Regions from separate parts of the Pseudogracilibacillus sp. ICA-222130 genome, predicted to be linked through region 4. Evidence: riboswitches for the same ligand, from Rfam matches in the RefSeq annotation. Region 4 holds a riboswitch; each other region holds the start of a gene.
The links. A riboswitch is a leader RNA that binds a small molecule or an ion and turns the genes downstream of it on or off. The one in region 4 is predicted to bind thiamine pyrophosphate.
Positions count from the first base shown of each region.

Region 1 (6,397 bases), on a different contig from region 4:
TTTTACACGAAAGCTAAAGAATCATGAATAAATCGTTTGCGTTCTTCTCGAGGGATAAACTGTCGAATATTATACTCATCAAATCCTACTTGTAATTTATCATCCCCTAAAATAATCGGCTGACGTAACAACTTTGGATTTTTATTTACTAATGTATATAAATCATTTAATGAGATATTTTCTAAGTCTAGATCTAATTCTTTATACACATTCGATCTTGTCGCAATAATATCTTTTGTCCCCTCTTCTGTTAATTGTAAAATTTGTTGCATTTCTTTTTTCTTTAAAGGCTTCTTCAAAATATCACGATATTCAAATGGAATATTATGTTCCTCAAACCACCTTCTCGCTTTTCTCGTTGATGCTGTTGAAGAACCATATAATTTGATTTTCATCATGAACCCTCTCTCTTCCTTTTAATTATTTTGCCTTAAATCCTTTTTTCATTAAATTAATTTGTGTCGTAAAATTGTGTAGCACCTTTTCATTTGGTATGTTCACCGCATATTTACGTGCGATGTTACCTAACATCATGGATAATAACATTTGAATCATATGAAATAATTCTTCATCATTTTTTACATTTAAAATGGTCGTATCGACGAGATCCCTTACTTCCTTATATTGTTCACTCAGTACGCTATAATTCATATCACTTAAAAAAGCACGTTCTGTTTCAAAATCTAAATGTAGAAACATATTTTTGAAAAATTGTTTATCATTTTTCCTGTCAATTCGAATGAGTAAGTCTTCACATAAATCACTCACTGCATAAAATATATTCCCGTCATGCTTTTCTAATAAACGAATAAATCGTTTTCTTTTTTCATCTGCATACTGGTTTAATATATAAAAATAAAAATCCTCTTTATCTTGAAAATATTGATAAAAACTACCGCGTGGAATACCCGCCTCTTTTACAATATTCGCAATGGAAGCTTCAAATAATGGAACTCGTGAAAATTCTTTTTCTCCCGCTTCAATTAATACTTCCTGTTTTTCTATAGGTAAATTATAAAAAGTCTGTCTCGGCATCCAAGTTCCTCCTAAGTACAAAGTCAAAATGACACAATGTCACTTCCACTCCATTTCATTATAAATGACACGGTGTCATCTGTCAATAAAAAATGACCTTCTTTGACCAATATGTGACTAAAAAATGACAAAAATAAAAACACTTTATCCTTCCAATGATAAAGTGTTTTTTTGCTTTATTGCGCCATCCATTTCGGTGGCATGTTTTTATCCCAGTATATATTGCCTAATTCATAATGTGTTTCAAACTGATCTTTTCCTAAATGATAGTGGAAATTAAACCAATATCCTTCTTGTGGTTTAAAATCTCGACGAACGTGAAACTTCGCAATTATTTTTTTATCTTTTACATCATATACATTGAATATTCTTTCTCCATACCCTTTTGCAGGGTTTTCCGTGATTTCATAAAATGGCAGTCTGTCTTCTCCTACTTCCGTAAAGATAGACGTTAAAGTGTCCTCCATTTTCGGTAAAATTACTTCTTGAAACTCTTTTTCTAGCTGATTTTCTATCTTCGGTCCAAATTTAACACTCGTTTGTGCAATAGCTTTTTCCATTAATGTAGCAGCTACATCCTCTTCCTCAACATCATATGTAGTTACTTGTTCCGCAACTATATTCGCTTTAGACGAATCATACGTTTTCTCTTCTTTTCCTACATGTGCATCTACATCAAATGACGGAACATATAAACCTAACGTTATGAAAGCGACGAATGCAACGGCAATTTTTCTCATCCAAATTTTCATCGTATCATCTCGCTTTTTATTTTATATATACTTAACTGTATCATTTTACAAGGAAAAATACATGACTTTTAGTCAAATTTAATATTTTTTTAACATTCTATACTACTTTAGCAAATCTCCGATAAAAATGGTGATATGTATATATTTCATCGTCATTTTCTTAAGTTATATAATCTAATAGTTCATTGATGACAGCTGTTTCTGTATCATAGATACGATACATACAATAAATGAGTGATACAAAACCGGGCGTCAGCAATAATGGTGCTACTGTATTATTTACTATTTCTACTTCTATTTTATATGTGTATGTATCAACTTTAATTTTTCCAAATATTGTTTTATCCCATTTTAATGTAATGTTCCCGTCCCAATCTTCATGAGCTTCAAATTTCTTTCCTTTTATTTTTCCCTTTACGTGGAAATACAAATAAATTAGACCTTTCGCATCTTCTAATTGGAACTGTTCATTTGCATCGTGCAAATAAAATGTATATGCATATCCTAGGAATGCCTTTAATCCTTGCTTTTTTACCGCAAAGGACAAGGTGGTCTTTCCAGCATGATTTTGAAATGCGTAAAAAGTTCCTTTCCTGATTTGCTCCTCCTCTAAAAACCCATCTTCATTAAACGTTCGAACGATTGTTCCAACTGAAGAATCTTCTTCATCCAATACAGGAATCGTTTTTTGTTTTGAGAAAAAGAACACATCTTTAAAATGATAGATTATATTCGACATCCATGTCACCATCCAATCCTTTTTAAAATTATACCACACTACAGTCTTACAGTAAGTACGTTTACGGGATATACGCGCAAATGAAATGCGTTCTTTTCCTCCTTATGACAAGTAGAACATAATCTGCTATACTAGAGTCAGAAATCTACTAGGGGTGCCTTTTGCGTGGAAGGCTGAGAAGAAGTGCGTGACATTTCTAACCCTCGTGAACCTGATCTAGTTCGAACTAGCGGAGGGAAGTAGGAATCCATGGCTTTTTTTGCAGTCGAACCAGATTCTCTCACGAGGAATCTGGTTTTTTTATGGAAAAATATATATTTTATAACGTCATATACATCCCTAAAATCAAACAAAGGAGCAAATCAAATGAAAGATATTACATGTGCATTAACCATTGCAGGTACAGATCCTACAGGAGGCGCAGGAATACAAGCTGATTTAAAAACATTTCAAGAATTACAAACATATGGCATGAGCATTATTACATCTGTCGTCGCACAAAATACGACAGGGGTTCAAGCGATTGAACATATATCTTTGGAGATGATTGAACAACAATTAGATTCTGTATTTTCAGATGTTCCTGTAGATGCTGTTAAGACAGGAATGATTGCAAACATTGATATGATGAAAATAATAAAGAAAAAGCTCGACGGAAAAAATCTCCCACTCGTAATTGATCCTGTTATGGTTGCTACAAGTGGAGACCATTTAATTAATGAAGAGGCCCGTGACTTCTTACGAGATGAATTATTAGCTTATGCGACTGTTGTTACACCGAACTTACCGGAGGCTGAATTTTTAACGAACATGACCATTTCGACATTCGATGATATGAAAAAAGCTGCCGAAAAAATTGTTCATACGTATGGAGCAAAAGCAGCACTTGTAAAAGGAGGCCATTTAAGCAAAGACAACGATGCAACAGACTTCTTATATGATGGAAACGACATGCATGTATTTACAAAAAAACGAATTGATACAAAACATACACATGGAACAGGTTGTACGTATTCCGCAGCCATTACCGCCCATCTTGCACAAGGTCTTTCTTTATATGAAGCAGTGGAAAAAGGAAAAGAATTTATTCAAGCTGCTATTGAAGAATCTATTCCACTTGGTGCTGGTAGTGGGCCAACAAAACATTGGGCCATTAGAGGGAGACAAGTATGAATATAAATGAAAACATCATGAAAAAGGCTCCTCTCGTCCACTGTTTAACGAATAATGTCGTCAAAAACTTTACCGCTAATGGGTTACTCGCCATTGGTGCCTCACCTATTATGGCCGATAACCCGATGGAAGTTAGTGAAGTCGCTAAAAAAGCAGATGCTATTTTAATTAACACGGGTACATTAATGGATTCAGATATGGAAGCAATGCTTACTACTGGAACGGTTGCAAATAATCATCAAAAACCAATCGTATTAGATCCTGTAGCAGTCGGTTCCTCTTCTTTTCGAAAACAAGCTTGCCTTAAATTTCTACATGCCATAAATTTCACGGTGATTAAAGGAAATGCAGGGGAAATGGCCGCATTAGTCGATGAAAAAGTGGCAATGAAAGGCGTTGATTCTGTCGATCCTCCAATAGAAACAACGAAATTAATTGCTAAAAAAGTTGCAACGAAATTCCAGACAATCGCGGTGATTACAGGGGCAAAAGACGTTATTTCCAATGGAAGAGAAACATATATAAATGAACACGGGCACGAAATGTTAACACGTATAACTGGTGCAGGTTGTTTATTAGGTGCTATTATTGGGGCGAATGTAGCATGTGAGGTGGATCCTTTTAAAGCAACCTATCAGATAATCGAATTTTATACAAAAGCTGCGGAGCGAGCAATGGCATCTTCCAATGTCCATGGCCCTGGAACTTTCCAAGTTCACTTTTTAGATGCATTACATCACGTCGATTAGGAGAGAAAGAGGATGAACAGAAATATATTACGAAAATATTTTATTATGGGAAGCCAAGATTGCCCCAAAGATAGAACACCTGAAACGATCTTACGAGAAGCAATTCAAGGTGGGATCACTATCTATCAATTTCGTGAAAAAGGGAAAGGAAGTTTACAAGGGGAAGAAAAAATTGCCCTTGGTAAATCATTACGAGCAATCTGTCAGGAAGCAAATATCCCGTTTATAATAAATAATGATGTCGAATTAATCGATGTACTACATGCTGACGGCATTCATGTTGGTCAATCGGATGAACCGGTTAAAAAGATCCGTGAAAAATACCCACATAAATGGATCGGTTTATCCATTTCCAATATGGAGCAATATGAAAAAAGTTCGCTTGCATATATTGATTATATTGGTGCGGGACCTGTTTTTAACACAACTTCGAAATCCGATGCTCTACAACCCGTTGGAATAGAGTGGATTCAAACATTAAGAAAACTGACCCCTCAAATTCCCATCGTCGGCATTGGTGGTATCTCACCTGAAAATGCCCATCATGTGCTTCATGCTGGGGCGGATGGTGTGTCAGTTATTTCAGCAATTACAAAAGCAGAAAATATTCCAAAAGCTGTACGTTCTTTATAAAAACGAAATCTTATCAAAAAGAGTTTGGAACATAAGTTAGTGAAGATGCACGAGACACGAATCGCTCTTCTTAGATAATCGCTATAGAAATGTACCATCACATTTGAGTCAGTAGCTGCTACACCTTTTTCTAGCTAAGCGCTACAGCGTCCTGCCAACTTGGTAGACTCGCTGTACATTTCTTTCGCCTATATTATCATTCGTATTTCGTACTAACTTTTTTTGTTCCAAACTCTTTTCATTTATTTCGCTATGTTTTTATGCCGAACGCTCATTTTCATGCCCATATATTCAAGCAATAAAGTTTTTACACTCTCGCTTTTTCATGACCATAATCAATTTCAAATCCTAAATCTTCTAACATTTGGTGGTCTGCTGTACTCAATTGTCCTTCAGTCGTTAAATAATCCCCGACAAAAATTGAATTGGCAGCATACAATCCTAATGGTTGTAAACTTCTTAAATTCACTTCGCGTCCACCAGATATTCGAATTTCCTTCGTTGGACAACAGTAACGGAATAACGCTAACACTTTTAAACAATATGTCGGTGTTAGTTCATTCGTTCCTTCTAACTTTGTCCCATCAATTGCATGTAAAAAGTTAACTGGAATGGAGTCCGCATCGAGTTCTTTTAAAGAAAATGCCATATCCACCACATCTTCTTTCGTTTCTTTCATTCCGACAATGACACCTGAACAAGGAGATATTCCAACATCTTTCACTTTATTTACGGTGGATACACGATCATCATACGTATGACTCGTCGTAATGTAATCATGATGTTTTTTCGATGTATTTAAATTATGATTATAACGATCGACTCCTGCTGCTTTTAATTGTTCTGCTTGCCCTTCTTTTAAAATACCTAAACAAGCACATATTTTCATATCATAATTTTGTTTGATTTCTTTCACCGCATCGACGACAATATTCAATTCACGATTCGTCGGACCACGTCCACTTGCAACGATACAATATGTTCCTGATTGTAACTTGTTCGCTTGTTCTGCTCCAGCTAAAATCGATTCCTTATCCATCATTTTATACCGTTGAATTGGCGCCTTAGAATCAATAGATTGTGCGCAGTATCCACAATTTTCACTACAGGCACCTGACTTCGTATTGATAATCATATTTAATTTCACTTTATTGCCGTAATAATGGTGACGAATTTGATAGGCGCCATCTAATACTGCTAATACCTGTTCATCTGGACATTGCAAAAATTTCATCGCTTCTTCTCGCGTAATATGATAGCCTTGTATTACTTTATCTGCTAACTGAGCCCAATATTTTCTATCTTCCATCTTATGT
Region 1 is NZ_JBBKBG010000012.1:44,525-50,921, reverse strand. Features, by position in the region: gene WKT09_RS07040 (Spx/MgsR family RNA polymerase-binding regulatory protein) at 3-395, opposite strand; gene WKT09_RS07035 (TetR family transcriptional regulator) at 421-1,035, opposite strand; gene WKT09_RS07030 (YpjP family protein) at 1,212-1,787, opposite strand; gene WKT09_RS07025 (tubby C-terminal domain-like protein) at 1,948-2,526, opposite strand; TPP riboswitch at 2,667-2,781, shown strand; gene thiD (bifunctional hydroxymethylpyrimidine kinase/phosphomethylpyrimidine kinase) at 2,893-3,699, shown strand; gene thiM (hydroxyethylthiazole kinase) at 3,696-4,448, shown strand; gene thiE (thiamine phosphate synthase) at 4,461-5,081, shown strand; gene bioB (biotin synthase BioB) at 5,389-6,390, opposite strand.
Region 1: another riboswitch for thiamine pyrophosphate. It lies ahead of thiD (bifunctional hydroxymethylpyrimidine kinase/phosphomethylpyrimidine kinase); the one in region 4 lies ahead of thiW (energy coupling factor transporter S component ThiW).

Region 2 (6,365 bases), on a different contig from region 4:
CACATACTGTGCCCCATCATAAAATACGGCGTGTTGGAATGTTTCACCGTTAGAATTTTTTTCAATGAGTTCTATATTTCCTTCATCATTTTTTTCATCAATTCTTCCGATAACGGCTACAGAAGATTTATCTCTACCACCTGGTGAATTAATTAAAATATCCATTCCCATATCCATATCATATATTTCTACATTGTCGCGACTTTCAAAGATTTGTTGGAATAGGGACGCTGTATCGTCATTCGTATTTGTCTCTTCGTTATTATTGTTATGATCGTTGTTTACATCATTATTTTCATTGTTTTCATTTTCGTTCTTATTTTCATCTACTTCATTCTGTTCGTTATTGTTTTCGTTATTCTTGTCGTTGACTTCTTTATTGTCAGATTGACAAGCAACTAGAAAAATAATGAGAAATAAAGACATGAAAATCGTAATCAAATTTTTTTGCATAAAATCAGCCTCTCAATTTCTTTATAATGTAATAGTTATTTTGTTTAGTATAAGGTTACGTGTAAAAGTTTTCCAATGAACTTATATAAAAAAGCGAGAAATAGTTCTCGCTAATCATGTAAAATATTATAGAATCGTTCGTATTTCCCACAACTCTGGGAAGAAATACTGATCGAGTACTTTCTTTAAATAAGAGACTCCACCAGAACCACCGGTTCCTTTCTTAAACCCAATTATTCGTTCGACTGTTTTCATATGACGGAAGCGCCATTGTTGGAATAAATCTTCTACATCAACAAGTTCTTCAGCCAACTCGTATAATTCCCAATATTTATCAACGTTTCGGTAAACAGTAAGCCAAGCTTGTCTTACACTTTCATTGGAACGATGGGACACACTAACATCACGGTTTAATACTTCTTCATCAATTGGAAGCCCTGCTCTTTTTAATGCTTGAATCGATACGTCATAAATACTTGGTGCATCATGTGCTGCTTGCAATATTTCTAATAGTTTTGGATCTTTTTCATAAATGTGTAACACATGTTCTGTTTTATAACCGAGAGAAAATTCGATGATACGGTTTTGGAAAGACTGGAAACCAGATGCACTACCAAGTTTATCACGGAATTCCATATATTCGGATGGGGTTAAGGTGGATAGAACGTCCCACACGTTTTTTAATTGGACTTGTATTTTCGATACTCGTGCTAATTTTTTAAATGCTTCTTGTAAACGATCCTGTTCAATATCTTTCGTGGCGGATTGTATTTCATGAATAATTTGCTTCATCCATATTTCACTAACATGGTGTACGGAAATAAATAACATTTCATCATGGTGATCACTTAGTGGATGATGGCTATTTAACAAGGTGTCCAGTCCTAAATATTCACTGTATGTCATTTTTTCTTTAAAATCTGTTTCAATTGTTTCTTCATTTTTAAAAGCTTCGTGTTCATTTAACATAATGGTTCCTCCTCTTAAACAAAAAGGCTGTATGCGCTAACATTTTCTTTTAAAAAAACACACAGAAATTATGCTGCGCAATATTTTTTACTGTAATAGAAACTTGCATTCATAACCTACTTTATTATACATTAAAATTATAATTTAATGTAGAAACTGTGTCAATTTGGCATTCGGAAAAGCATTTTAATAGATGACATTTGAAGAAAGAGGAGTAGATAAAATGGAAGCGAATTCATTCGAGGTAACAGAGTCATTTGCGAAACAATTGGATGAAAAAGATGCCCTTGCAGCTTATAAAGAAGAATTCTATGTGAAAGAAAAAGAGTATTATATGAATGGAAATTCCTTAGGGTTGTTATCTAAACGGAGTGAAACAGCATTATTAGATGCATTAGAGGATTGGAAAGCATATGCGATTGATGGTTGGTTGCAAGCTGACCCAGCATGGTTTTATATGTCGGAACAATTAGGGGAATTGACGGCACCACTCATTGGCGCCAAAAAAGAGGAGACGATTGTGACAGGTTCGATTACGACGAATATTCATCAATTAGTGGCGACATTTTTTCAGCCGACAGAGACAAAAAATAAAATTTTAGCAGATGAATTAACGTTTTCCTCAGATATTTATGCACTGCAAAGCCAGTTGCTTTTACGAGGTTTACAGCCAGAAACACATTTAGTTCGTGTATCGAGTGAAGATGGCTCGACATTGTCAGAAGAAAAAATTATCGAAATGATGACAGATGATGTCGCACTTATTTTATTGCCTTCTGTACTTTATCGGAGTGGCCAAATTTTAAATATGGAAAAATTAGCATTTGAAGCGAAACGCCGTAATATTATGATCGGTTTTGATTTAGCCCATTCCATTGGTGCACTTCCACATCAATTACATGATTGGGGAGTTGATTTTGCGATGTGGTGTAATTATAAATATTTAAATAGTGGACCAGGAGGTGTTGGGGGCTTATTCGTTCATGAGAAACATTTAGGGACAACACCTGGGTTACGTGGTTGGTTCAGTTCAGATAAGGAGAAACAATTTGATTTAGCCCATGATTTTGTTCCAGCACAAACAGCAAGTGCATTCCAATTAGGGACTCCTCATGTGTTATCGCTGGCACCATTAAAAGGTTCGTTGGAGATGTTTAATGAAATAGGAATTGAAAATGTACGTGCGAAATCACTTCGTCTAACAGCGTATATGATGTATTTAATCGATCATGAATTAGCTGGATTTGGATTTGAAATTACCAATCCACGAGAAGCGAACAGACGTGGCGGACATATCAGCTTAGCACATAAAGAAGCTGCGAGAATTTGTAAGGCGTTAAAGGATGCAGGAGTTATTCCAGATTTTAGAGCACCGAATGTGATTCGTTTATCACCAATTGCATTGTACACGTCTTATCATGATGTATGGATGGTCGTGCAAATATTAAAAACGATTATGGGAGAAGAAACTTATAAAAAGTATGAAAACAAACGTGATGTTGTGGCATAAGGATGTGTTTCGATGAAGGATCATTTCAAAAAGATATTTTATGGAAAGGATAGAGAACAATTCGGGGAACTACGGTTGCCTGAGAAGGGGGATGGCCCTTTTCCAATGATCGTTATTATTCATGGGGGATTTTGGAAACAGGCATATGATTTAAAGCATATCCGACCATTAGCAAACGCATTTACAAAGCATGGGTTCGCGACATGGAATATAGAATATCGTCGTGTCGGTCATGTAGGAGGTGGTTGGCCGGGGACGTTTGCAGATGTGAGTGCAGCATTGCAATACGTCGAAAAGCTAGCACCATTATATCCGATTGATATGGAGCGGGTTGTTACATTAGGACATTCTGCTGGAGGGCATTTGGCATTATGGGCGGCTGCTCAAGAAAACATACCTGAAAATAGTCCAATCCGTTTTGAAAAAAATCCACTTCCAGTAAAAGGAGTACTTAGTCTAGCTGGAATTAGTCATTTGGAAACGATGTATCAAATCCATCATTGGGAAGAAAAGTTATTTGGTTCAGATGTGAACCCGACACGTGATCTGCTTGGTGGAACACCAGCACAATATAAAGAAAGATATGAGCACGGATCACCGAGTACATTATTACCGATTTCGTCCAATATCGTGCTCATCCACGGTGAATTAGATATTGCAGTTCCATTTGCGATGAGTAAAAAGTTTGATGAACGAGCACATGCAACGGGGACGAAGGTGGAACTCATCCCTTTTCCAGATTTAGAACATTATGCTATCATCCAACCGGATACAAAATCCTGGCCAGTATTGTTAGAGAAAGTGAAAGAGATTTTTAGAGAATAGTATTCACATTCCTTATTTATATGATAGGTATAAGTAAAGGTCTTGTATTTTACACTATTTTTGATAATATGGAAGTAATTCAATATACGTATCACAGGGGGAGCAATTTTTGCTGAGAGTGGACAATGTCCAGACCCTTCGAACCTGTTTAGTTAATACTAACGTAGGGATGTGGTGACACGAGGAATGGGATGCCCATTCTTATTTGCCTCTATGGATACGCGTTGAACAATATCATAGGGGGTTTTTTATGTGAAAAAGTTTTTACCATTACAGGCGATGCTCGAGGTAGCGATTTTTGCTGCATTAGCCATGTTGATCGATTTATTGCCAGGAATTAAGCCGATTCCATCCATTTCGATTTCATTAGCGATGGTACCAATTTTTATTGTTGCATTTCGTTGGGGTGTGAAAGCTAGTTTTATTTCTGGATTTATTTGGGGAATTTTGCAAATCGTTACTGGAGATGCATGGATTTTAACTCCATTACAAGCGTTTATCGAGTATTTTGTCGCTTTTAGTTTTATTGGTTTTGCAGGTTTAATGATGGGCGTCGTGCAAAATGCGGTTCGTTCCCAAAATCGTCCCAAGCTAATTATATCTGTTTTGGTTGGAGTGCTGATTGGAAGTATTGGTCGTTATTTCTGGCATTTTATTGCGGGAGTTGTTTTCTTTGCAAATTATGCAGAGGAAGCGGGTCAAACACCAATTTACTTCTCATTTGTTACGAATAGTATTACGATGACAGCGAACTTTATTGGTTGTGCAATAGTAATTATTTTAATTTTAATGGTTCGTCCAACATTTTTAACGATGAACAAACCAGTAGAAGCAAATAGAAAAGTTTCATAATTGTTTATTGCCAAAAATGGTCTCGGAAAAAATGGATCTTTGATGAAAGTTAAATAGGGAGCTACCGTCTGTATTGTAAGACGGTAGCTTTTTATATGTTGTATAGATCTTAGCCAAGCTTATTATGGATGAAATTTTAATATAATATATTCCATTTACATTTGCTTCTCCTATTTTGATTCCATCCATTTCGAAAATCTGGTACTTTACGGTCCATAGATTGAAATGCTACATTTTATTTAATAAATGTAAGCGCTAACAAAAGAAGGGGAGCGATCATCAGTGGATATTAAACATACACACAAATTCAAAGCATTAAGTGTGCAACAGGTGTGGGATACCATCCAAAATCCGGAAGTATTAAAAGCAGTATTACCAGGTTGTAAAACATTTGAAGAAGTAGGCGATGAGCAATATAAAGCTGTACTCGGAATTAATATGGGACCAATTAAGGGAGAATTTACGTCAGATGTAGAACAAGTCGATAAAAACGAACCGACATCTTATCGTCTCCTTGTAAAGGCGAGTGGAAAACCAGGTGAAATGGATGCTAATGCGTTAATGGAATTGAAAGAGGTAAATGGAAATACAGAGTTAACATGTACAGCAGATGTTGCGACAACAGGATTAATGGCAACGATTGGTCAAAGAATGATTGGTGGTGTAGCGAAAGTAGTTTTAAAGCAATTTTTTAAAGATATAGAGAAAAAAGCAAAACAATAAAAATTTATGTGGAGGTGCCTGTATGTCAAATCTTGTGAATGTTACTGTGACGATTAATGGAGAAGAACGTTCGGCAGAAGTGGAACCACGTATGTTACTCGTTCATTTTATTCGTGATGTATTAGGGATTACCGGATCACATATCGGTTGTGATACAAGCCAATGTGGGAATTGTACGATTTTAGTAGATGGACGAGCAGCAAAATCTTGTACTTTATTAGCGATCCATGTGGATGGATCTGAACTTATTACGGTAGAAGGATTAGGGACAGTTGACAACTTACACCCTGTGCAACGAGGGTTCTGGGAAGAGCATGGATTGCAATGTGGATATTGTACACCAGGTGCAATGATCGCAAGTATTGAATTATTAGCACAGAATCCAACACCGACAGATGAGGAAATTAGAGAAGGATTAGAAGGAGTTATTTGCCGTTGTACGGGATATGAATTTATCGTAAATGCGGTTAGAAGAGCATCGGAAATTATGAGAGAAGAAAATACAGTGAAAGGAGTGAAATAATCGATGAGTAAACTAGTTGGACAACGAATGAAACGTAAGGAAGATCCAAAACTTATTACGGGGAATGCGACATACTTAGATGATTTGAACATTCCGAATTTATTACATGCATTCATCGTCAGGAGTCCACATCCACATGCTCATATTAAAAGCATTCATAAAGATAAGGCGCTCGCACACCCAGGAGTTGTGGCAGTGTATACCGGGAAAGATTTGGAAGGGAAAATCAATCCCGTACCAACTTCGTGGAAAGTTCCTGGAATGAACTTAATTGAAACGAAACAATATCCTTTAGCGATCGATACGGCAAGATATGTCGGAGATGGTGTTGCAATGGTTATTGCAAGTGACCGTTATGTAGCAGAAGACGCGGCAGAATTAGTGGAAGTTGAATATGAAGTATTGCCATCCATTTCCAATCAAAAAGAAGCGCGAAAAGAAGGGGCTCCACAAATTTATGAAGAGGTACCAAATAATACGGCTTTTACGTATATTGCAGGTGAAGTAACA
Region 2 is NZ_JBBKBG010000056.1:32-6,396, reverse strand. Features, by position in the region: gene WKT09_RS13405 (hypothetical protein) at 1-453, opposite strand, end outside; gene kynA (tryptophan 2,3-dioxygenase) at 580-1,422, opposite strand; gene kynU (kynureninase) at 1,646-2,932, shown strand; gene WKT09_RS13390 (alpha/beta hydrolase family protein) at 2,945-3,757, shown strand; TPP riboswitch at 3,844-3,944, shown strand; gene thiT (energy-coupled thiamine transporter ThiT) at 4,010-4,609, shown strand; gene WKT09_RS13380 (CoxG family protein) at 4,892-5,332, shown strand; gene WKT09_RS13375 ((2Fe-2S)-binding protein) at 5,355-5,855, shown strand; partial or broken gene WKT09_RS13370 (xanthine dehydrogenase family protein molybdopterin-binding subunit) at 5,859-6,365, shown strand, end outside.
Region 2: another riboswitch for thiamine pyrophosphate. It lies ahead of thiT (energy-coupled thiamine transporter ThiT); the one in region 4 lies ahead of thiW (energy coupling factor transporter S component ThiW).

Region 3 (6,397 bases), on a different contig from region 4:
GAAAATATGTAACAGACGGTCAAGAAGGATATGAACTCGCATTACATGAAGCTTGGGACTGTATCATATTAGATTGGATGTTACCAAACATGGATGGCATTACTATATGCAAAAAATTACGTAGTCATGACATCACAACACCAATCATTATGCTTACCGCAAAAGATGCGGAATCCGATCAAGTTCTTGGATTAGAACTTGGTGCAGATGATTATGTGACAAAGCCATTTAGTCCTTTAACATTAATGGCTAGAATTAAAGCTGTCATACGTCGTAGTCATCATGCAAACGTAGAAAATACTTCCATGGATCCACAGATGATTAGGATAAATAAAGAGACGAGAGAAGTGTTTGCTAACGGAAAGAATATTTTAGATTTCACGCCGAAAGAATTTGAATTACTGTCGTTTTTAATGGAACATGAGAAGCAAGTATTCACTCGTGAGCAATTATTAGAACATGTGTGGGGATATGACTTCTTTGGAGATGATCGGACAGTGGATGTACATATGAAAAGACTACGTACAAAATTAGGTGAAACAGCAAGTGAATGTCTACAAACGGTGTGGGGTGTAGGGTATAAATTTGTTTCACTTCCTTTAAAGGAACAAAATAAATGAAGTTTAAATATTTTTATCAACAGTTATTAAGCCATATTAGTGTCATCATCGTCGCTTTCCTTATCGTTGCTTTGTTGTTTACACAATTTGTCGAGCAATATATGTATGAAAATAAGACAGAAGAATTGATGACATATGGCGAAACAATTTTGGCGAATTTAACGGCATCGGAAAAGCCTCCGCAACAATTATTGCAGGAATATGGAAGTGTGTTAAAAAATCGCCCGATTCATTTTAGTTTATTTAATGAGCAATCTGAAATTATATATGCATCGGATGGAAAAATACCGGACATTCATTTGGATGATGCAGATTGGAATGAAGTGACAAAAGGTAATAAAGTTATTGTGAAAAAAGACTTTGAACAGTTCAAAGAAGGGGCAACATATGTGATATTGCCTTATTTTCAGGGTGAAAGGTTTGTCGGAGGTATTTTACTTGCAGCTCCAATAAGTGGATTGAGTAATGCGATAGATACAATGAATGCATCATTATGGAAAAGTGTCTATATTGCCGTTGCAACAGCTTTATTATTAAGTGCATTTTTAGCTAGATTTCATGTAAGACGTATTAATGTACTGAAACGAGCGACATCTGCTGTTGCAAAAGGAGATTATTCAATCAAGTTACCAACTTCTACAGTGGATGAAATTGGGGAGTTAGCGGTAGATTTCCAGCATATGGTCGATCAGTTAGAACAATCAGCAAACGAAATTGAGCGGTTAGAAAAGCGTAGACGTCAATTTATGGCAGATGTATCTCATGAGTTAAAAACACCATTAACAACGATTCGTGGAATGATTGAAGGATTGGAAAATAATATGATCCCGGCCTCAGAACAAGAACGTGCTTTACATCTTGCTGAGCAAGAGGCAAAACGACTCATTCGATTAGTGAATGAAAATTTAGATTACGAAAAAATCCGTTCGAATCAAATACAACTTCATATAGAAAAAGTACGAGTAGAGGAGTTGTATAGGATAGTGCAGGAACAATTGCATGCACTCGCAAAGGAAAAAGGAAATGACATCATGATAGATGTTCCGGGCGAGATGTATGTAGAAGCGGATATGGATCGGTTATTACAAGTTGTGATGAATATCGTTAAAAATAGTATGCAGTTTACAGAAAATGGCGTTATTACTTTACAAGCATATGAGGAAGCGGCAACTTCTGTACTCGTTTTAAAAGATACTGGTATTGGCATGGATACGAAAGAAGTGGAACATATTTGGGAGCGTTTCTATAAAGCAGATATTTCTAGAACGACCAATCCATATGGAGAATTTGGATTAGGATTATCTATTGTCAAACAACTTGTTACATTACATGACGGAACGATTGATGTACAAAGTGAAAAAGGAAAAGGAACGGTATTTACTATCACATTACCAAAAAGGAAGGAATAGAAAAGACTCGTTCATTTTGATGATGTTACTACAATTCATGGCTTTAGTTTTGAATCTGAATAGATAACATCTTTCTTATCTGACGAAACAAAACGATTTTTTATGGTAAAATAAGTCTATACAAAGTATACGAAAGGGGATAGGAACATGGATGTGACATATCCGATAGGGCAACTTGAAGTACCAAATAATGCAACAATGGATGATGTAGCAAATTGGTTAAGCGACATTGCAACGTATACAGACCGACTGCGTGAAACCGTAGACGGGTTGAGTGAGGAGCAGTTAGAAAAGAGATATCGTATAGATAGTTGGAACGTTAGAGAGTTAGTACATCATATCGCAGACTCGCAATTGAATATGTACCAACGTTTAAAGATGGCATTAACAGCTAATAATCCTGTTATTTATGCATTTGATCAAGATAAATGGATAGAACATGCAGATAATCGGTTACCTGTTGAATGTTCCATAAAAATGCTGGAAGGAATTAATGAGCGAATTGTCGCTTTAGGAAAAACGTTGACGAATGAAGACCTTTTGCGAACATTTACTCTTCATGGTAATGGAGAGGTGACAGTTGCTGCAAAGTTAAAAAAACTAAACTGGCATGAGGAACATCATTTAGCACATATTCATATCGCGCTTGATTCATAAACGTAAAGCGTTTACTTGAGAAGTTTAGCTGATATGATACAATACAAGTAAATTGCATATAAAAAAATCACTAGGGGAGCTTTATGCTGAGAAGAGTGTACTCTGACCCTTTGAACTTGAAGCAGTTAATACTGTCGTAAGGAAGTGGAAATGTTTTTACAATATAAGTATGTAAAGACCACTTTCTGCGTAAAGTGGTCTTTTTATATGGAATAAAATATTGGGAGGGATCAACATGGAATTAAAAGAACAAGTTGTATTAGTTACTGGTGGAAGTCGTGGATTAGGAGAGGCAATCGTTCGTCAATTTGCAGATGAAGGTGCACAAGTGGTTATTAATTATTTTTCAAGTAAGGAAAGAGCGGAAAGTATTGCAGAAAGTTTAGGAGCGAACCGTGCGATTGCGATTCAGGCGGATGTACGAGACGCGAAAAGTGTTGAAGCGATGTTTGCACGTGCGAAGGAATATTTTAAAAAGCCAATTACGACGATTGTAAACAATGCTTTAATCGATTTTTCCTTCAATGGAGATGATCGTAAAAAGTTAGATACTATTGGCTGGGAAGATTACCAAACACAATTACAAGGTAGTGTACAGGCAGTTTTACATACGATGCAAGCAGGCAGGGAGGATATGGTGGCACAAAAATTCGGTCGCATTATTAGTATTGGAACGAACTTAGTACAAAACCCTGTTGTGCCATATCATGATTATAATACGGCAAAGTCTGCCTTAATTGGAATGACGCGTTCTTTAGCGAAAGAGTTAGGCGCAAATGGTATTTCAGTAAATATGGTGTCAGGCGGGTTATTGCGTACAACAGATGCAAGTAAAGCAACACCGGACGTTGTTTTTGATGTGATTGAAGAAAGTACGCCACTCCAAAAAGTGACAACACCAGAAGATGTGGCGAAAACAGTACTGTTTTTTGCATCACCATGGGCAGATGCAGTAACAGGACAAAATTTAATCGTAGATGGTGGTTTAGTCATGCAATAAAAAACTAGTCTGAATAAAATAGAAGCTCCTCTTACTTTATGATATGATGACAAAAATGGTAAAAATTGTAATTACGGTCATTCTAATAAGGTTGGAGGGGTTTTTTTGAAAAAACAAATATATGCAATCATCATTTTGTGCTTTCTCATTATCCTTTTAACTGCATGTAATCAAGCATATAAGGAAGCAATGGAAAATGGTGAAAATGCCCTTAGTACGTTAGATTATGAAACAGCTCGATCTTATTTTGAAGAGGCATTGCTCGAAAAAGATTCAGATGAAGAAGCCGAAATGTATATCAGTCAAATAGAAGCAATGATGGATGGGATTTCATCCATGGACCAAGGCGAAATGACAAAGGCGGTAGAAGCTTTTTCCGAAGTAATAACTGTTTCTAATGCATCAGATGCATTGATAAAGGAAGCAAAAGCGAAATTAGAGGAGATAGAAAACTTAACATCTACGTATGAAGAAGTAACAGAGAAAGTGGAGGAAATTGAAACATTACATAATGATGGAATGTATAACGAAAGTCTAGATACTATTGAAAAGGTATTAGAAGAAGATCTTACCCATCCTTACGTGAAAGAGTTGCATACAACATTAACATCTTTAGAACAACAAATTAAGAAAAATGAGAAAAAGCGTAAGAAGATTGATAAAATCATCGATGAAGTTGCGACGTATGAGAAAGATAAAGCGTATGATGCAGGATTAAAAGCAGTGGAAGAGGGGTTAGAAGAAGATTTAACCCATGATAGTTTAAAGGAAAAAGAAGCGCTTTTAAAAGACTTACAAACAAAATTAACAAATTTGCAAGAGGAAGAGAAAATAAAGCAAGAACAAGAAACATTTATGAAGAATGTCGAAGGAATTTGGGTGGATGACACAGTGGAAGAAGCTTATTTAACTGGAGCCGATATATGTAAAATAAATGCGGAAGCAATATCGTGCGTGATAATGGAGTCAGATAATATCTTTCATTTAGATGTGTATGAACGAAAGGCAAATATGGAGGATCATCAAATATGGATGAATGAGGATGAGTTTGTCATTACGGTAACTGACGAAAATAATATTAAAATGTTCGATCATCACTATACACGTGTGACAAATGAGATGGAACAACGTTTCGTAGATGAATTTGGGTATGACTCTATCGAGAAATTTTATGCATTTGTATTTAATCCTGAACTTTTAGAAGCGGCTGGAATAATGGGGGATATGTAAAGAAAATGTATGTAATTTTAATATAAAAAATCGGTCATATTTATCACGATAAGATAAACATGACCGATTTTCTTTCACTTAGTTTTGTCCAAGGTTCCTACTCGTGCTACCTACTATCTAACGTAGTCTATCTCTCTAGAATCATTCATTCTCTTTTTTGTTTCCGGGCATATATTTGCATTGCTTCATACATAAATTGCGCTAAACCTTCCCCGAACTGATCAATATTTTTTGTGAAACGTTCGTCGGTCACATACATTTGACCGAGTCCCTGAAAAGCCTCTAAGGAATAGTGATGTCCCGTATATTTATTTAAAAAGTTGTACCACGAAGCAATGGCTAATTGTGCTTCATCTGATTGAGGGGACAAATGCCGAACAGCAGCAAGTTCTTTGTAAATGGTGTTCATTTTTTCATTTAATACATTTGGGTCATATTGGCGCATTGTTTCGTTTGCTCTGTTAACAGTATCGCTTCCCCAACGTTCTCTCGCTTCTTGTTCATACTTGTTTTCGTTATATGCAAATCCTGTAAACCTTTGTTCGTTCGTCATATGAATTGCTCCTTTTTCATATAAAATTGTTTGTTCAATCGTATGGATCATTTCCTTGATATGAGCACTTTTTTCAAGCAACATTTTCTTTTGTAATTGTAGCGCTTCTATTTTATCAAAGGTAGGATCGTATATGATGTTCTTAATCTCCTTTAAGGAAAAATGAAGCGCTTTGAAAAAGATAATTTGTTGTAATGTCGTGATATCGTCCTCTGTGTACAGTCGATAACCTGCATCTGAATATGAGGTAGGTTTTAACAAACCAATTGCATCATAGTGATGTAATGTTCGTACACTGACCCCGGCCATTTTTGCTACTTCTTGTACTTTATATTCGATTAGGCTCACCTCCTAATAATAATCGTAATGTATGACGTAACGTAAAGGTCAACTAGAAAAGTGTTCAAACAAGATGACGGAAAATTTCGTGAATATATTGTATAATATATATGGCGCTTTAAAATTTATTAAATAATGTAAGCGCCATCATAGTTGTTCGTACCTTTCAAATAGTATATAGGAGGTTGTGTGCAATGAAAAATAACAAGGAGCTGATTTATGGCATTATGCAAGATACACTAGGTGTATCCAAAGAAATGATCCAACATATAGAAAGAACACCAGGTGGAGAGACGAACGATAGTTATTTTGTAACCATTGAAGAAGAGCGATTTGTCGTACGTATTCCTGGCAAAGGTACAGAGGAACTTTTGGACCGTTGCACAGAAAAACAAAATTTATTATTTGGGACGGAATTAGGCATTAATCCACCACTCGTCTATTACGATGATGAAACAGGTGTAAAAATAACACGTGCAATTGATGGAGCAGAAGCTTTAACACCAAAAATGGCACGTGAAAAAGGATTGATGCAAGATGTCATTCATTTATTCCAATGTCTTCACCATGCAGAGGCACCAACAATGAA
Region 3 is NZ_JBBKBG010000044.1:5,211-11,607, forward strand. Features, by position in the region: gene WKT09_RS12675 (response regulator transcription factor) at 1-620, shown strand, start outside; gene WKT09_RS12680 (HAMP domain-containing sensor histidine kinase) at 617-2,029, shown strand; gene WKT09_RS12685 (YfiT family bacillithiol transferase) at 2,177-2,686, shown strand; TPP riboswitch at 2,749-2,846, shown strand; gene WKT09_RS12690 (3-oxoacyl-ACP reductase) at 2,922-3,686, shown strand; gene WKT09_RS12695 (hypothetical protein) at 3,792-4,916, shown strand; gene WKT09_RS12700 (MerR family transcriptional regulator) at 5,062-5,808, opposite strand; gene WKT09_RS12705 (choline/ethanolamine kinase family protein) at 6,003-6,397, shown strand, end outside.
Region 3: another riboswitch for thiamine pyrophosphate. It lies ahead of WKT09_RS12690 (3-oxoacyl-ACP reductase); the one in region 4 lies ahead of thiW (energy coupling factor transporter S component ThiW).

Region 4 (6,397 bases):
CCCCGAAAGCTGACATGGAAATACCGAAATGTGATCCAAGAAGTCCCCCAAAAATACCTAATCCTAAAAACTTCGCTTTTTGTCCACCTTCGTCTCCTGCCTTTAATGCCTCTGCCGTTGCAACACCCGGCGCCCAAATTTCATTGGCACTAAATAATTTTGAGTCGAAAACACGATATAAAATAAATACATCGACACATAATGCAATCCCCGCACCAATCAACATCGGTATAATTAAATCTGGCATTCCTAATACAAACGGTAACCCAATTGGGATTAATAAACTATTTGCCGCACCAAAAGTAGCTGCCGAAATAGTCGTTTGAATTAAGTTTTGATTTTCTAATGTTTTATATTTATAAAACATTTGCAAAGGAATTCTAGCTACTAACATTGCAATTAATGCACCAATAATGGATGTATTTGGTGTGATTCCTAATGTTGTTATTAACTGCATTCCAATAATCGCACCAAGTATGGCTACGATAGCCGAAAATAAAATAAATGATAGATCAAAAGTTCTCTTATTTTTCACTGTAATTCCTCCTATTATTGAAGCTTATAAGCAACCGCTTGAGCTTCGACTAAATCCACCATCGGTATTGTGACTCGATCTTTTGCAAATTGTTTTAAATGAATGGTAGAGAAGCCTGTACAAGCAAATAAAATAACATCTGCTCCTTCTTTCTTCATGCGATTCATCAATACGACTAACTTATTTTTTGCATCATCCGAAAATAATGAAACCGTATTTCGTAATGTTGGTTCATAATGATATGAATAAAAATGATTCCCTAATATTTTTAAGATGTTTGGTGGAGCTTCCTCTGTAATTCCGATGACTCCTACATTATCTCCCAATGTCTTCGATATATTCGCTCCTACTGCCCCCGCACCATATACCGGAATTGATACAGCTTGTTTTACTTCCTGCAAAGCCGGGTCTGCCGCACAACTAATTGTTAATGCTTTATATTTCCCGCCTTTTTCCATCTCTCTCGCCAGCTCAACAATTTTTGGAATAGCTTCCTGCTCTGTCTGAGCATTATAAATTCCTGTCGGTTGATCCATGATACATTTCGTTTCACTATCTATCGATAAAAAATTACGCATTAACTCTCCATGTTCTGACAAAATTTTCCCTTCACTCGTTAATACACGGATGATTCCTAACATCTATGTCACTCCTTTCCCCTCTTATCTAATGCGACTTTTCGAATCTTTCTCTAAATATAATATATTCAGATTATTATGTATATACGCAAAATGAGCGTAAAAAAAGGAAGGCAAAGCCCTCCTTTTTCTCACTGTGAGCAATCTCAATCATTCATCATATAAAAACTAAACTGAAGTGAAAAGATTGTTTTTGCATCATTTAAATCTATATTCATTATTTCCCGAATTCGTTTTAAACGATATGTGATTGTTCTTCTATTTAAATACATTACTTTCGCTGTTCTTGAAGCATTGCAATTTTCAGCTAAATAAACTTTTAATGTTTCAATCAAATCTGTTTCCATTTGTTGAAGTGGAAGCATCATATAATGAACAAAATCATTCACATGTGGATCTTTTCGCAAATTTAATAAAATAGAGGAAATACCTAATTCACTTTGGTCATATACTGTTGAACGTAACCCTAAGTCTTTCCCAATTTCAATAACTTTTGCTGTATTATCAACTTTTTCTATCATAGACATCGTATCGATAAAAGGATAACTTATCCCTATCGTTACATTCTCTAATAATGTTTGAGGTTGTTGCTTTTTCCATTGTCGTTTCAGTTCAATAGACGTCGGCTCATGATGATTTAACCAAACGAGTACAAACACATTTTCGTTTCTTTCTATCACAATATAATCTTTCACTTCGGTTAAATGTTTCATCATATTTTCTATATGGGAAAGCAAAATTAACGATTTTCGCAAAAAGGTATGATATCCAAGCGTTTCTGTTATATTTAATCGGTCTAAATGGATGACCATTTTTAGATCCTTTTCTTCCTCTAGATTGTTCCATCTTTCTATAAATTCCCCTTTTTGCATTTGTAAACTAACCATTTCAGCCATCATTGTAATATGAATTTTATCTACTAATCGGAAAATCTCGGTGTCCATTAACAATTCTTTTTGTTTATTTCTTTCATATACAATATGGAGAAGTCCATATTTCTTCCCTTTCGCAAAAAGAGTGACAACCATTCTTTTTAATGCCTCTGAATATATACAAGCATGTTTTTCGTACGTTTCAAATTCGGTATTAAATTTTTGGACATACATCTCTGTCTGTTCATAGGATGGGAGAGAAAATAGGGTGAAATCATTTCTCCATTTATCACTTTTTAATTTATGCGCACAATATAACAACTCACCGTTCATGTTTTCTATATACATAATTAACCCAAATGATTTATAAATATCTTGTAAGATCGTCGTGACGTTTTCATAAGATTTCCCTTCAATTTCTTCGATCAATCGATCATCTGTTGATTGTTGTAATTTTGCATATAGTGGCGTCAAAATGTCGATATAAGGGACATCTTTTGGTAATGTAATAATAGGAAAATGATGTTCCTCCGCCAATTGAACAATGGATGGAGGAATTTCATCAATAAACCTACCTAGCTTTATAATGAGTCCACTTGCCTTCAATTCAATGAATGATTTCACTATATTTATTTGGGCTTGTTCATCATCTTTAATCGCATAAAAACTAGTTAAAATCAGTGTCCCTGTTACATCCCACTTATCTACATGTGGAATTTCCATCACTTCAATATATTTCACCTTTTTATTTAAACCTTTCTTCCCGTACTTTACCTCAGCTTCAAACTTTTTTATAATTTGCATCACTTCATGAACCATCATTTTCGTACACACCCTTGATATGTTTGTCGTCGGTATCATCATTTTGCTATCTATACTATAATTATATAAGTATTTTTCCTAAGATGAATACTAAATGGTATTGGGAAGAGACTTTTTAATTTGACCATCCCGTCTTGATAGTGAATATATTTGAAAAATTATTTGTTTTCCATAACTGCTTTTGCATGTCCACTTTGTTGCAAACGAACGACGATAAACCAACCAATCAAAGCACCTGAAACACTGCTTACTAAAAATGACGGCAAGAAGAAAAATATTCCAAACGATGTCCCCATAAATAATGTTGCTAAAGGAATCGATGCAAATGATCCTAAAATACCTGTCCCGATGACTTCACCGATCACTGCCGCACCATGTCGGTTCCATTTTTTGTATAAATAACCTGCAAAAAATGCCCCAATCATCCCACCAGGAAAAGCTAAAATCGACCCTAATCCTAGCATATTTCGAATCAACCCAATGATAAACGCAATGATCACAGCTGGTCCAGGACCGAGTAAAATCCCTGCAACAACATTCACAGCATGTTGGACAGGATACGCCTTAGCAAAACCTGCTGGGAACCATAAAAACTGTGAACCGATAATACCTATTGCAACAAAAACAGCCATAGTTGTCATAATTCGTGTACGATTCATCTTCTCCTACACCTCCTTTTACAATAAAATAACGTTAAAAAAGGCCACACCCCGACGTCGGAATGTAGCCTTCTATTTTGCAGTATCAGTATAAATGTCTTGATGGCCAACACTTCCCCACGCTAGTATTACCTAGATCGGGTCCAAAGGGTCAGAACAAACCCGTTCCTCTCAGCCATCCAATAGCTCCCCTAGTGAAATATGGACTTTTCCATTTCATACTACCATACTATTCAATATTGTAAAGGGCTTCTTATTCTTTCCCTGCCTCTAATTGTTCCACTGCTTTTTCTGGAATAGCTGCTTTTTCTATTTCTTCATATGTGATCACTTCCTCTTTTTTATAGAAAATTTTCAAATAAGCATTTTCTTTTAATAAGTGATTCGCTGTAAAAGATAATAATAAATTATCTCCATTTTCATCGTAACCTTCTAAATTATATTCATAACGCACATTCCCTTGTTCCTCGTAACTATCGCCTTCACCTTGAACTTGGACATAATACGCATCTGCACCGATAGTTTGAATAACGGGTGTACAAGCTGATAACCATCCAACGACCAATATCATCATGCCTATCGTTAATAAACGTTTCATTTTTCTCATCCTTTTCGTCCCACTTTATTCTACATATTTAGTATAAGATGAAACTCCGTATTGTAACATCGATTTTCCTTACGAATGAACATTGCAGGCTTACAATATTGTAAGGTTGGATGGAAATGTTCGCATACGGACATTACTTCATGCACGAGATATAGGAACATTGAACATAATTTCATTTAACTTCCTAAACGGTCTTCTTGTACGCTACTAGAAGGTGTGATCATTGTCGACTTATGTAAAACTCTATACAGTCTAGGTGCAAACAAAGCAGCAGCGACAATCGTTAATAAATCAACCGGCAAGTATACTAGCATTATTAGCCACGTTCCAATATAAGTAACACTTTCCTGTGCATCCATAAAAAAGGATAAAGCGAGATACATATAATTTGTTCCGATCATATAATTAAACAAAAGACCAACCAGAGAAGCCAATATGAACGTAATTAAAGTAGGTTGTTCCCTCGTTTCAATGACTTTCCCCGTAACATATGCAGTGAAAATAAAAGAAATAATAAACCCAAATGTCGGACTTAATACCGCGCCTAATCCGCCTTTAAATCCAGCAAAAACAGGAACGCCGATTAATCCAACGAAAAGGTATACCACCATCGCAAGCGCTCCACGACGACTGCCAAGTAAAGCACCTGCTAAAAAACAAAAAAATGTTTGCAATGTAATAGGAACACCACCTATTTGTAAAAATGGTGCCCAAGCAGTAATATTTGCCCCGATACTCATTAAGGCGACAAACATTCCGATTAAAGTAATATCAATGACACGAATTTGTTTATTCCTTTTCAATGATATCCTCCTTTTACTATAAAAATTAACATTAGTTTCCCTATTATTTAATGAAAAGATTAAAAGGGATTCGTTCTTCCATCTTTTCTACAATATACGTAAGATTAGATGTTGTAAATTCCGGTAATACTGCCAGCACAGGCATATTTGTCATCTCTTCAATTAATGCTGGATTCGTTTGTTCTGCTATCCCCTGTTCTTCTGCCCCGTTTAAGATAATACCTGCAATATCCAGCCCCATACTTTGGGCTACTTTTACCGTTAACCAAACATGATTTACCGTTCCAAGCCCTGTCCGTGCAACAATTAATATGGGAAATCCAATCTTCTTCGCAACATCTGCAACTAAATAGTCTTTCCCTAAAGGGACCCCAAGTCCTCCTGCACCTTCTACAATAAAATATTCATGTGTTTCTTTTATGTTTTCCCATGCTTGCACCACCTGAGCCAAAGATATCTGTTTTCCTGCTCTTTTCGCTGCAACATATGGTGCTAACGGTTCTGCAAATTGAAAAGGAGTAATTTGTTCAAACGTATTACGATCTCCTGACATCGTTTTCAAGATAGCTGTATCGCTTGTAGGATTTTCTCGACTTTCTCCACTCAACATTGGTTTAAATACGCCAACATCTTTTCCATGCTTTTTCAATACAGCTGCCATACCGCCACCGACAAAAGTCTTCCCGACGTCTGTATCTGTTCCTGTAATAAATAAACCTTTCCGTTCCATCCAACTGCTCCTCGCTCTTCTTGTTATTTCGTCGAACCTGCTGTAACTTCTCGTTTCGTTGTGACATTTTGAATCGCTTCTTTTATAATGCGAATCATTTCCCGAATTTCTTCTTCAGAACTAGAAAGAGGCGGCATAAATACGATGTTATCTCCTAAAGGTCTAGTTAACATCCCAAGGCGTCGCATTTCCAATGACACCGCATATCCGACACGTTCTTCCCATGGGAAAGGTTTTTTTGTTTCTTTTTCTTGTACTAACTCAATACCGACCATGAATCCGAGCTGTCTAATATCTCCAACATGATCCAATTCATATAGTGAAGTTAATTCCGCTTCAATAAAACTGGATTTCTGTTGCACTTGTTCCATTATATTTTCCTGTTCAAATAAGTCTAAGTTTGCTAATGCTACAGCACATCCTAATTGGTTTCCAGTATATGAATGACCATGAAATAACGTCTTCATATGAATGTAATCATCGTAAAATGCTTCATATATTTCCTCCGTTGAAATCGTTGCGGCAATAGGTAAATACCCTCCTGTTAACCCTTTGCCAACTGTCATAATATCCGGAACAACCCCTTCATGATCACAAGCAAACATTTCTCCCGTTCGACCAAATCCTGTAGCAACCTCATCAACTATGAGTAATACGTTATATTCCGTACATAATTTACGAACTTCTGTTAAAAATCCTTCTGGCATTAAAATCATCCCTGCCGCTCCTTG
Region 4 is NZ_JBBKBG010000039.1:11,440-17,836, forward strand. Features, by position in the region: gene WKT09_RS12225 (OPT/YSL family transporter) at 1-535, opposite strand, end outside; gene WKT09_RS12230 (aspartate/glutamate racemase family protein) at 550-1,176, opposite strand; gene WKT09_RS12235 (PucR family transcriptional regulator) at 1,320-2,867, opposite strand; gene thiW (energy coupling factor transporter S component ThiW) at 3,026-3,526, opposite strand; TPP riboswitch at 3,624-3,729, opposite strand; gene WKT09_RS12245 (YxeA family protein) at 3,780-4,133, opposite strand; gene WKT09_RS12250 (biotin transporter BioY) at 4,310-4,936, opposite strand; gene bioD (dethiobiotin synthase) at 4,980-5,666, opposite strand; gene bioA (adenosylmethionine--8-amino-7-oxononanoate transaminase) at 5,690-6,397, opposite strand, start outside.